Regions from separate parts of the Vibrio sp. 11986-1-5 genome, predicted to be linked through region 2. Evidence: riboswitches for the same ligand, from Rfam matches in the RefSeq annotation. Region 2 holds a riboswitch; the other holds the start of a gene.
What was found. A riboswitch is a leader RNA that binds a small molecule or an ion and turns the genes downstream of it on or off. The one in region 2 is predicted to bind thiamine pyrophosphate.

Region 1 (5,628 bases), on a different contig from region 2:
GCTGCTGATAAGCGGCGAAGCGGAGCTGTCCTGTTTCACTGTTGAGCGGTGAAGTAATACAAGCAATCGCTCGATGGTTAAGGGTTAATAAGTGCTGCATAGCAAGGGTCGCTAATTGAGTTTGATCTAAGCCAAAGCTTGCTATTGTTGAAGTAGAAAAGTGTCGATTTAATACCACGAGCGGTATGGCATGCGTTTGTTGCCACTGACTTAGCTCGCTTTCCGTTAAATGGCGGCTATAGATCATAATCGTGTCACAGCGTTGATTCGCCAATGTTTGCAGCGCTTCTCGCTCACCTTGAGCACTATTTTTACCATTCACTACCAGCAATTTTTTGCCCGCTTGCTGAGCCCCTTGTTCGGCATGATGCAGAATGCTACCAAAATAGCTGCTTTGAAAATGCGGTAAGCTTAAACCAATCGCATGAGAGGTATTGGTGGCCAGCGCTTGCGCCAAGGTATTGGGTTGATAACCGAGTTGTTGCATGGTAGCAAGAACCGCTTGGCGGGTAGATTCTTTTACTTGGCCATTGCCGTTCAGCACTCGTGATACGGTTGCTTTAGAAACTCCGGCGGCTTTGCATACATCATTAATGGTGGCCATGACAACGATTACTCCTAACTGATCCAGCCCTTTGTCACTTGAGCGTGCAAAGGGCTGGTGAGTGTATACCCTTCCGACTTGAAGCTGCAGGGGTGTTGGCTACGTTCGTTCGCCCCAATCACATAGTCTATTTATGCTCATGGGGACTTACTCACTTGCCGCCTACCTGCAACTCCAAGTTGTTTGGGTATAGATGTAATTAAATAATTTGTCCGTTACTGGCAATCACTTGCTGATACCAGTAAAAGCTTTTCTTCTTCGAGCGCGCCATGGTTCCCGTACCGTCATCGTGCTTATCGACATAGATGAAACCATAACGTTTCTTGTATTCACCAGTGGTAAACGACACGCAATCAATACAGCCCCAAGGCGTGTAGCCCATCACGTCAACACCATCGTAGTTAATGGCGGTAGCCACCGCTTTGATGTGCTCGCTGAGATAGTTAATTCGATAATCATCATTAATTGAACCATCCGCTTGTACTTCATCAATCGCGCCAAGGCCATTTTCGACAATAAAAATCGGCTTTTGGTAACGCTCATACAGTTCAGATAGGGCAACACGTAAACCGTCGGGATCGATTTGCCAACCCCAATCAGAAGCAGGTAGATATGGATTGAGACGGCTATTTTCAAATAAGGAGGTGGTTTGTCCTTCCTCTTTCTGGGTTGAGACAATATTGGTCATGTAGTAGCTGATCGCGAGGTAATCAGCGCAGCCTTCACGTAAAATTTGCTCATCCCCAGGGGCAATATCGATTTGGATATTTTTACGTTGCCATTCTTTAATCAGATAACTTGGGTAGTAGCCACGCACTTGAACATCACTAAATAGATACTTTTCGCGCATGAGCTCTTGTGCGAGTAATACGTCTTCTGGACGACAAGTGGCAGGGTAGAGAGGCATGATGTGGATCATGCTACCGATTTTAAAATCAGGGTTTATTTGATGGCCTAATTTGACCACTTGTGCACTGGCAACAAATTGATGGTGCAGCACTTGATACATCATCTGTTCAGGGTTTGGGTAATCGGTGTAGATCATCCCTGAGTTACAATATCCCCAAATCGGCAGCTTCCAGTTACGCTGATTATTGATTTCATTAAAAGTGATCCAGTATTTAACTTTGTGTTGATAGCGTTCCATCACGGTCTGGCTAAATTTCACAAAAAAGTCGATCACTTGGCGATTCGCCCAACTGCCATACTGTTTCACTAAGTGATTCGGCATTTCGAAATGCGAGAGGGTGATGACGGGTTCAATGCCGTATTTCAATAGCTCATCAAACAGATCATCATAAAATTGCAGCCCAGCTTCGTTAGGTGTGGCTTCATCGCCGTTCGGAAAAATTCGTGTCCAAGCAATCGATGTGCGAAAGCATTTAAAGCCCATCTCAGCAAATAGCGCGATATCCTCTTTATAACGTCCATAAAAATCAATCGCTTCATGGTTAGGATAAAACTGATCGGATTCTACGCTATCGGTGATCACTCGAGGTACTTCATGAGCCCCTTTAGTAAGCACATCAACCACACTCACGCCTTTACCGTCTTTGTTCCAGCCACCTTCTACTTGGTGAGCCGCTACTGCGCCGCCCCAGAGAAAATCTTTCGGAAAACTGTACTGTGTCATAGGTTACCCCTTAATAATTTTACCAGAAATAGGCTTAATCTTTGGCTAGTCTAGATCGTTTTTTACTTAATTGGAACCGGTTTCTGTAACCGGTTCCAATTTTTTATTATCGATACCATTTTTGCTGTGAAGCGCATAGAAATGATGTACTGGCCCATGGCCTTTACCTACGTGCAACTGGTCAGCATGTAAGATGGCTTGCGAGATATAATGTTTTGCTCGCGTTACGGCTTGCTCAAGGCTTAAGCCTTGCGCGAGGTAAGAAGCAAGCGCCGCCGAAAGGGTACAACCTGTACCATGAGTATTGCTGGTGTGGATTCTTCGCCCTGAAAAACACGTTACCCGCGAGCCGCAGATCAGCCAATCGTGACTATTTGCTGATGCCGTAAAGTGGCCTCCTTTAAGCAGTACCGCTTGGCTTGGCAAAGTCTGTAATGCTGCGATGATCTCATCAAGTTGCTGGTCGTGTTTTGGTATCGGACAGCCAGTTAATACCGCAGCTTCAGGTAAGTTAGGCGTGATAACCGTGGCTAGTGGTAATAACTGCTGCTTTAAGTCGTTGACGGCTTGATCGGCAAGTAATGCATCACCGCTTGTGGCGACCATCACAGGATCAATCACAATAATATTGGGTTGATAGTGACGGAGTTTTTCAGCGACGATATGGATAATTTGGCTGTCAGCCAGCATACCAATTTTTACCGCTGCCACGGTAAAGTCACTAAAAATCGCATCCAGTTGATTGGCAATGTGTTCAATGGCAATCGGTAAAATTGCTGTTACCCCAAGGGTATTTTGTGAGGTGATGGCGGTGATAGCGCTGCAAGCATAGCTACCAGTGGCGGAAATGGCCTTGATATCGGCTTGGATCCCTGCACCGCCGCCGCTATCTGAGCCAGCAATGGTTAATACGATTGGGATGGGTGAAAGAGCAGATAAAGTGTTGGTCATGACAGGCTCCTACAGATGACGCATAGGAACTGACCAATGGGACCAAAATGGTCAATGTCACCTAAGAGCAATCGAGTGTGCGCCCCGTTGTCTTTGTAAGTAACATCGTTATTGGTGTTAATAGTTCCCTACGTCAGTGCTAACTGAATCAGGTTCAACGGGTCTCGCGATGCGATCTCAGCCTTAAGGCTCCCCGACTATATGGGTGCAAATTTGCTTACTTAATGTTGCTGTCTATCTGCCACATTAAGTAGTGTGTAAGTGTTAACGGGTGTTATATACCCTTCCTACTTGAAGCAGCAGCGGTGTTGGCTACGTTCGTTCACCCCAATCACATAGTTTGCCTATGCTCATGGGGATTCGCTCACTTGCCGCCTACCTGCAACTTCAAGTTGTTTGGTTATAGCAAGCATTAAAATAACAATCAATCCAATCAGTCCCTGCGGGATAAATAAAAATGCCCACTCAAAGAGTGGGCAAAGCGTAAGATTAACTGTTCTCTATTTGTCGCTTGGGTATTTCAAGCGTCTTAATCTTTTTTGCAGTTAAGGGGGATACCTTACGCGTTAGCGCGAGCACCTATCCCCTTGCTACTTGAAGCTGCAGCGGTGTTGACTACGTTCGTTCACCCCAATCACATAGTTTGCCTATGCTCATGGGGATGAACTCACTTGTCGCCTACCTGCAACTCCAAGTTGTTTGGGGAGAGTTTTGTTTTTTCACGCATACCGAGCAACAAGGTGAGAGCAAATGACGCAACAAAGGCGATGACCATACCGACCACGTAGTAGCCAATTTTATCAGGACTGATGGAGATAATCCCCGGTAAACCCGCTGCGCCTAAAGCGTGTGCTTTTACGGTAAATAAAGTAATAAAGGCACTGGCGATAGCGGCTCCACAAATCGCTGCGATAAACGGATAACGCAGTTTTAAATTAACCCCGAACATCGCTGGTTCAGTAATACCTAATAACGCGGTGACGCCAGAGGGGACCGCTATCCCTTTCATTTTAGTCTCTTTGGTGGTTAATCCTACGGCTAAAGCAGCAGCACCTTGCGCCACATTAGACATGGCTGCGATAGGGAAAATAAACGTACCACCGGTGATAGCGATATCAGCAAGCAACTGAGTTTCAATGGCAATAAAGCTATGGTGCATGCCTGTGATTACAAATGGTGCATAGACGAAGCCAAATAATGCGCCACCGATAAAGCCCGCTGATTCATACATCCAGTTTAAGCCATCGCCTAACAGGAATCCGACATCACGAGTTAAAGGACCGACGACAGTAAAGGTCAGAAAACCAGTGATAAAAATGGCTAGCATTGGCGTTAATAGGTTATCAAGTACCGAAGGGATGATTTTTCTTAACCCATTTTCTACTTTAGCCAGAATAAAGGTAGCGACTAAGACGGGCAATACCGAGCCCTGATAGCCGACTTTTTGGATTTCTAAGCCTAAAATATTCCAAGTAGGAATATCACCAGTTAATGAAGCGCTACCAAATCCCCAGCCATTGAGAAGATCAGGGTGAACCATGAGCATGCCTAAAGCTGCACCAAGGAAAGGATTACCGCCAAATTTACGTGAGGCAGAAAAAGCCAATAAAACCGGTAAATAAACAAAAGGGGCGTTGGCGAAGGTATTGATCATACTCGCTAAATCAGCAAGCCCAGGATTGGCATCAATCAATGATTGCCCTTCAATAAATAAACCTTGTGCCGTTAATAGGTTATAAAGACCCATTAATAAACCGCCCGCGACAATCGCTGGGATGATGGGAACGAAAATATCCGATAAGCCTTTCACTGCACGTTGGACAATATTCTGCTTTTGTGCACCAGCTGAAGCCACATCATTGGTGGACATCTCAGCAAGGCCCGTCAACTTGGCCATTTCAGCATAAACTTGGTTAACAATGCCTGAACCGAAAATAATTTGGTACTGACCTGCGACTTTAAATCGACCTTTTACACCATCGAGATCTTCAATGGCTTTTTCGTCAATCAGTGATTCATCATTGATCGCTAAGCGAAGTCGAGTGGCACAGTGTGCGAGTGCTTGAATGTTGGCTTTGCCACCCAACAGCTCAATAAGTTGTTTTGCTATGACTGGATAGTTCATAACTCACCCCGGTTATTGTGAATAATAGGTATCCCTTACGACTTGAAGCGACGGCGATGTTATTTGTCTGTAATTTCAAGTTGTTTGGGTAGTGCGTAGTTTCAATCGTTATGTTTTATTTATTGGGAACGTTTGCAAGTGTAATGATCATCAACAATTGGCTAGAGGTCAAAAGGAAATCAATAAATCTGTGAATAGGATCGCCAAAATCTACCGTGATAATGAATAAAACAAAGGCAGAATCACGTAATAAAAGCGATAATAGCGCAGTGATTTTGCAATCAATCCCAATGTAATGATGGAATAAGAAAAAAT
Region 2 (5,628 bases):
CATTAGCAATTTTAGTCGGCTTAATGAACGCTTTTTTCTTATGGGCTTTGGAAGTTGCCACTCAGACTCGTGTCGACAATCCGTATTTAATCTATGGGCTGCCCATTGCTGGTTTAGGGTTGGTATTTTTTTATCGCCAATGGGGAAGTATCTCTGAGCGTGGTAACAATCTGATTATTGAGCAGATCCATGATTCAAATGAGAAAATTCCTTTTCGAATGAGTGTTTTTGTACTTGTCGCTACAGTGGTTACCCATTTATTTGGTGGCTCTGCGGGACGGGAAGGTACAGCGGTGCAAATTGGTGGTGCGGTATCGGCTTGGTTTAGTCGCGTGTTTAAACTGGATGAATCTGATCACCGCTCCATCTTGGTAGCAGGAATTGCCGCGGGATTTGGCTCGGTGTTTGGGACCCCGATTGCCGGAGCCATTTTTGCAGTAGAAGTATTGTCAGTCGGTAGAATTAAATATCAAGCACTACTACCGGCATTGATTGCCGCGGTTTTAGCGGACGTGGTATGCAGTGCGGTAGGGGCTCATCATACGCATTACAATATCGGCTTTGCCCAGTTCAATAGTTTATTTGAGCATCCTATATCGATTGATTTTATTTTAACTGGCAAGATATTGATTGCTGGTGTGATATTTGGCTTAGCGGGTTTGCTGTTTAGTGAATTAACATCAGGCTTGAAAGCTTTGTTTATCCGTTGGTCACGCAATCCATATTTGATCGTGTTCTGTGGCGGTTTGTTAGTCGTTGCTATCGCTAAGTTAATTGGTAACTATGACTATATTGGCATTGGTGTTTATCCTATACGCGAAGGAGGAGTGAGTATCACTTCTGCCTTTGAGGCCGGTGGCGCTGAATGGAATAGCTGGATGTTGAAGTTGATTTTGACGGCTATTACTCTAGCCGCTGGCTTTAAAGGTGGCGAAGTTACTCCCTTATTCTTTATTGGAGCCACATTAGGTAATTTCCTTGCATGGCTAATGGGGGCACCGGTTGAGCTATTCGCTGCGCTAGGTTTCTTAGCGGTGTTTGCTGCCGCCGCCAATACTCCTCTAGCTTGCATCATTATGGGGGTTGAATTGTTTGGGGCCGATCATCTTATTTACTTTGCTTTAGTCTGCTTCATTGCCTATTACGCCAGTGGTCATAGTGGTATTTATGGCTCACAACGTATTGCGGTGGCTAAACGCATTTCTCCGTATCAACCAGCCAAACTAGACCAAACCGTTGGCCAAGCGATGGCGAGTAAAAAGAACAAGCAATAACTGTTAACTATTTTACGAGTCTATCGAGATTGATAAATTCATATAATCTTGTATGCTAGTTTTCACTTGTCGGAGTGCCATATGGCTGAGACCGTTTATTCGGGATCCGTTGAACCTGATCAGGCTAATACCTGCGAAGGGAACAAGAGAAGACAATTTATGGTGCCTTATCATTAGTCCTATCTATATACACCATTAATCTGTTGATCCCCTCTTGTCGCATCTTTCCGTCAAGCATTATCCCTAATGAATAACACAGGAAAATGCTATGTCGATTCGTAAACAAGCGAGACTGGAAGCAAAACAGTTTATTGATTCACTTTCAGTTCAACCTTATCCAAATTCTAACAAGATTTATATTCAAGGCTCTCAACCAGATATTCGCGTACCAATGCGCGAAATTACTTTGGCTGACAGCTTGATTGGTGGCACTAAACAAGCACCGATCTATTCAGCAAATCAACCGATCCCTGTTTATGACACCTCAGGTGTGTATACCGATCCAAATTATACGATCAATTTAAAGCATGGCTTACCTAAGCTGCGTGATTCATGGATTGCAGAGCGTGGTGATACCAAAACGCTACCGGTGATGAGTTCAGAGTTTGCTCGTCAGCGTTTAGCCGATGAAACTCTCGATGAGCTGAGATATGGTCAGTTACCTGACATTCGACGAGCTAAAGCGGGTAGACGAGTCACTCAGTTACATTATGCCAGACAAGGCATCATTACTCCTGAGATGGAGTTTATCGCCTTACGTGAAAATATGGGCCGGCGAGAGTATCAAGATCAGCAGCTTAATCATCAGCATCCAGGTGAAAACTTTGGTGCTCATTTACCTGCTGAAATTAGCGCTGAATTTGTCCGTCAAGAGGTTGCGGCTGGACGAGCGATCATTCCTTGTAATATCAATCATCCTGAATCTGAACCTATGATTATCGGCCGTAACTTTTTAGTCAAAGTGAACGCGAATATTGGTAATTCTTCAGTGAGCTCTTCTATTGAAGAAGAGGTGGAGAAGTTGGTCTGGGCCACTCGTTGGGGGGCAGATACGGTAATGGATTTATCCACTGGACGTAACATTCATGAAACTCGGGAGTGGATTTTACGTAATAGCCCAGTACCTATAGGCACGGTTCCTATGTATCAAGCGTTAGAAAAGGTTAACGGGGTTGCTGAAAATCTGACCTGGCAGGTGATGCGCGATACCTTGTTAGAGCAGGCGGAACAAGGGGTCGATTATTTTACCATTCATGCTGGCGTGCTGTTACGTTATGTACCGATGACCGCAAAACGTGTTACGGGAATTGTTTCGCGCGGAGGCTCTATCATTGCTAAATGGTGCCTTGCTCATCACCAAGAAAATTTCTTATACACCCATTTTCGTGAGATTTGCGAGATCTGTGCCCAATATGATATTTCTTTATCACTTGGTGACGGCTTACGCCCTGGCTCGATTGCCGATGCGAATGATGAGGCGCAATTTGCCGAATTAAGAACCCTTGGTGAACTGACTAAAATTGCTTGGGAGTATGATGTTCAGGTGATGATCGAAGGGCCTGGGCATGTACCCATGCATATGATTAAAGCCAATATGGACGAGCAACTTAAGCATTGTCATGAAGCGCCTTTTTATACCTTAGGTCCTTTAACCACGGATATTGCACCGGGTTATGATCACATCACGTCAGGAATTGGTGCGGCGATGATAGGTTGGTTTGGTTGTGCCATGTTGTGCTATGTGACGCCTAAAGAGCACTTAGGATTACCGAATAAAGAAGACGTAAAAACCGGCTTAATCACCTATAAGTTGGCGGCTCATGCGGCGGATTTAGCTAAGGGCCATCCCGGTGCTCAGGTGAGGGATAATGCGTTATCCAAGGCGCGTTTTGAATTTCGTTGGCAAGATCAATTCAATCTGTCGCTTGATCCGGTAACTGCTAAAGCTTTTCATGACGAAACCTTACCGCAAGAATCTGGCAAAGTTGCTCATTTCTGTTCAATGTGTGGTCCCAAATTTTGCTCGATGAAGATCTCTCAAGAAGTGAGAGAGTATGCTAACGATGCACAGCAAGTGGCAGCGGATCAGGCTATTTCGGTCACTATGCTGGAAAGTCCTTTACAAGGCATGCAGCAAAAATCGCAAGAGTTTCGTGCCTCCGGTTCACAGTTGTATCATCCAGCGGTGACAGCGAAGGAATAAAGCGTGAAACTATTCATCCCTGCTCATTGTATTGAGTTAACGGGAGCCGTTCAGCAAGTCTTACTACTTGCTAAGCAGCAAGGTTTTGCGATCGAATCGATTGAGTTGGGCGTTAGTCCAACCCAATCGATACAGCTGCTTGGTCAGCATCGTTACTCGTTGCTGACGGATCTCTTTCCTTCTTTCTCAGGCTCAGAACCATCACGGCAAAACTTGTCAGCTATTGCCATTGGCTATCAGTCGAGTACGAGCGATAGTGATATTGATAACCTAAGCCCAGCTACCTTGCTGATTGGCGCTACCTATAAAGGTCAGCAAAGGGATATTTGGCGTCACACCGATGGTGAATTAAGGTTCCTATCGGGGGCGACGTTATCTCCAGCTCAGGCTTGGCATCATTTAGCGTGGTTGGTAGCGGCACTGTGTTTAGAGTTTCCCCTTGAAGATGCCTTATGTCTTGCTCGGGCAGCGCTGAATGTTTCACGTGAAACATGGCCAAAGGAGTATGTGTATTTCCCAACGGTGCAGTCTTGCTTGAGCGAGGTAACTGAACAAACGGTAGCGTTCAGTTTTCCTTCACTGGCTAAACAGAGTTTAGGTCTTTATTCGGTGGTGGATAATATCGCTTGGGTAGAAACCTTGCTTAAGCTCGGCATAAATACACTTCAGCTACGGATAAAAAATCCTCAGCAAACGGATTTAGAACAGCAAATTGTTCGTGCGATTGAATTGGGCCGTCAATATCAAGCTCAAGTCTTTATTAATGATTATTGGCGATTAGCACTTAAACACGGTGCATTTGGCGTTCACTTAGGCCAAGAAGATCTACAAACAGCCGATCTTCATGCTTTAGCTAAGGCTAACATTCATCTAGGGCTATCAACCCATGGTTACTTTGAATTACTCACCGCGTTAAAAATTAGGCCAAGTTATATCGCATTAGGGCATATCTTTCCTACCACAACCAAGCAAATGCCTTCACGTCCTCAGGGGTTGGTACGTTTGGCGCTATACCAGCAGTTAGTAGATAGTGGTAGCCACTATTTATCTTCAGCACCCGCTAGCGATCACAAGCTATCGATGGAGCAAGCGATAGCCTTCAGGGGAGTGTTACCAACGGTCGCGATCGGTGGCATTGATGTAACCAATATTCGATCAGTGGTCGAATGTGGCGTTGCCAGTGCTGCCGTCGTTCGTGCCATTACTGAGGCCGATGATGTACACGCCGCAGTTAAGCATCTCCAAGCTGAACTAGCCAGTAAGCCGCAGGAGCAAAAGCTATCAACTCAGGAGGTGGCCGATGTTAACGGATAAGCAATTTTTACGTTATCAACGTCAGATTTGTTTGCCTGATATTGCTGAGCAAGGGCAAGCCACCTTGCTCGCGAGCAAGGTGTTGATTATCGGTTGTGGCGGTTTAGGCAATGCGGTTGGCCAATATCTTGCTGCTGCTGGGGTTGGCCAACTGATCCTTGCCGATGATGATACGGTGGAAGTTTCTAACTTATCTCGACAAATTGCTTTTCACACTGAACAAGTAGGAATGTCGAAAGTCTCTGCTTTACAGCAATCTCTACAGCGCTTAAACCCTGAAGTACGCATCCGTTGCGTCAATCGGCGGATGGATGAGGCGCTATTAAATTTAGAAGTACCGATGGCAGATATTGTTGTCGACTGTAGTGATAATAGTGTCACGCGCTTTGCGATAAACCAAGTTTGTTGCCAGCATGGTGCTGTACTGATTTCTGGTTCAGCGATTGGTTGGCAAGGTCAATGTATCGCGTTTGATTTTCGCCAGCCACATACCGCTTGCTATCGTTGTTTAGTGGCCGAACATCTTTCAGCGCGCAATTGTCGTGACAGTGGGGTCGTTGGACCGGTCGTCGGCATGATAGGTAATCTACAGGCCTTAATGAGCTTACAAATCTTGCTCGATATTGGCCCGGTTCAATTTCAACAGCTGCACTATTTTGATGGACACAAGTTAAGTTGGCAGCAATGGCGACTAGCGGCTGATCCTCACTGTCCGGTGTGTAATTCAGCATCTTCAACTGCAACGTCATCTTGTCCTGATCATTTTCACCAAGCGGAGATTGCCCAATGACTATCAATGTCACCATCAATCAACAGGTGCAGCAATTAGCACATCCG

Region 1: linked by a shared signal. The riboswitch ahead of thiD (bifunctional hydroxymethylpyrimidine kinase/phosphomethylpyrimidine kinase) and the one ahead of thiC (phosphomethylpyrimidine synthase ThiC) in region 2 are both predicted to bind thiamine pyrophosphate.

Annotation. Positions count from the first base shown of each region.
Region 1 covers NZ_CAWNVW010000022.1:33,739-39,366, forward strand. The annotation lists gene AACS00_RS06050 (LacI family DNA-binding transcriptional regulator) at 1-604, opposite strand, end outside; gene AACS00_RS06055 (6-phospho-beta-glucosidase) at 804-2,237, opposite strand; gene thiD (bifunctional hydroxymethylpyrimidine kinase/phosphomethylpyrimidine kinase) at 2,304-3,188, opposite strand; TPP riboswitch at 3,297-3,394, opposite strand; gene AACS00_RS06065 (sucrose-specific PTS transporter subunit IIBC) at 3,856-5,313, opposite strand; gene AACS00_RS06070 (LacI family DNA-binding transcriptional regulator) at 5,627-5,628, shown strand, end outside.
Region 2 covers NZ_CAWNVW010000054.1:144,988-150,615, reverse strand. The annotation lists gene AACS00_RS16695 (voltage-gated chloride channel family protein) at 1-1,274, shown strand, start outside; TPP riboswitch at 1,335-1,433, shown strand; gene thiC (phosphomethylpyrimidine synthase ThiC) at 1,543-3,477, shown strand; gene AACS00_RS16685 (thiamine phosphate synthase) at 3,481-4,791, shown strand; gene AACS00_RS16680 (HesA/MoeB/ThiF family protein) at 4,778-5,581, shown strand; gene thiS (sulfur carrier protein ThiS) at 5,578-5,628, shown strand, end outside.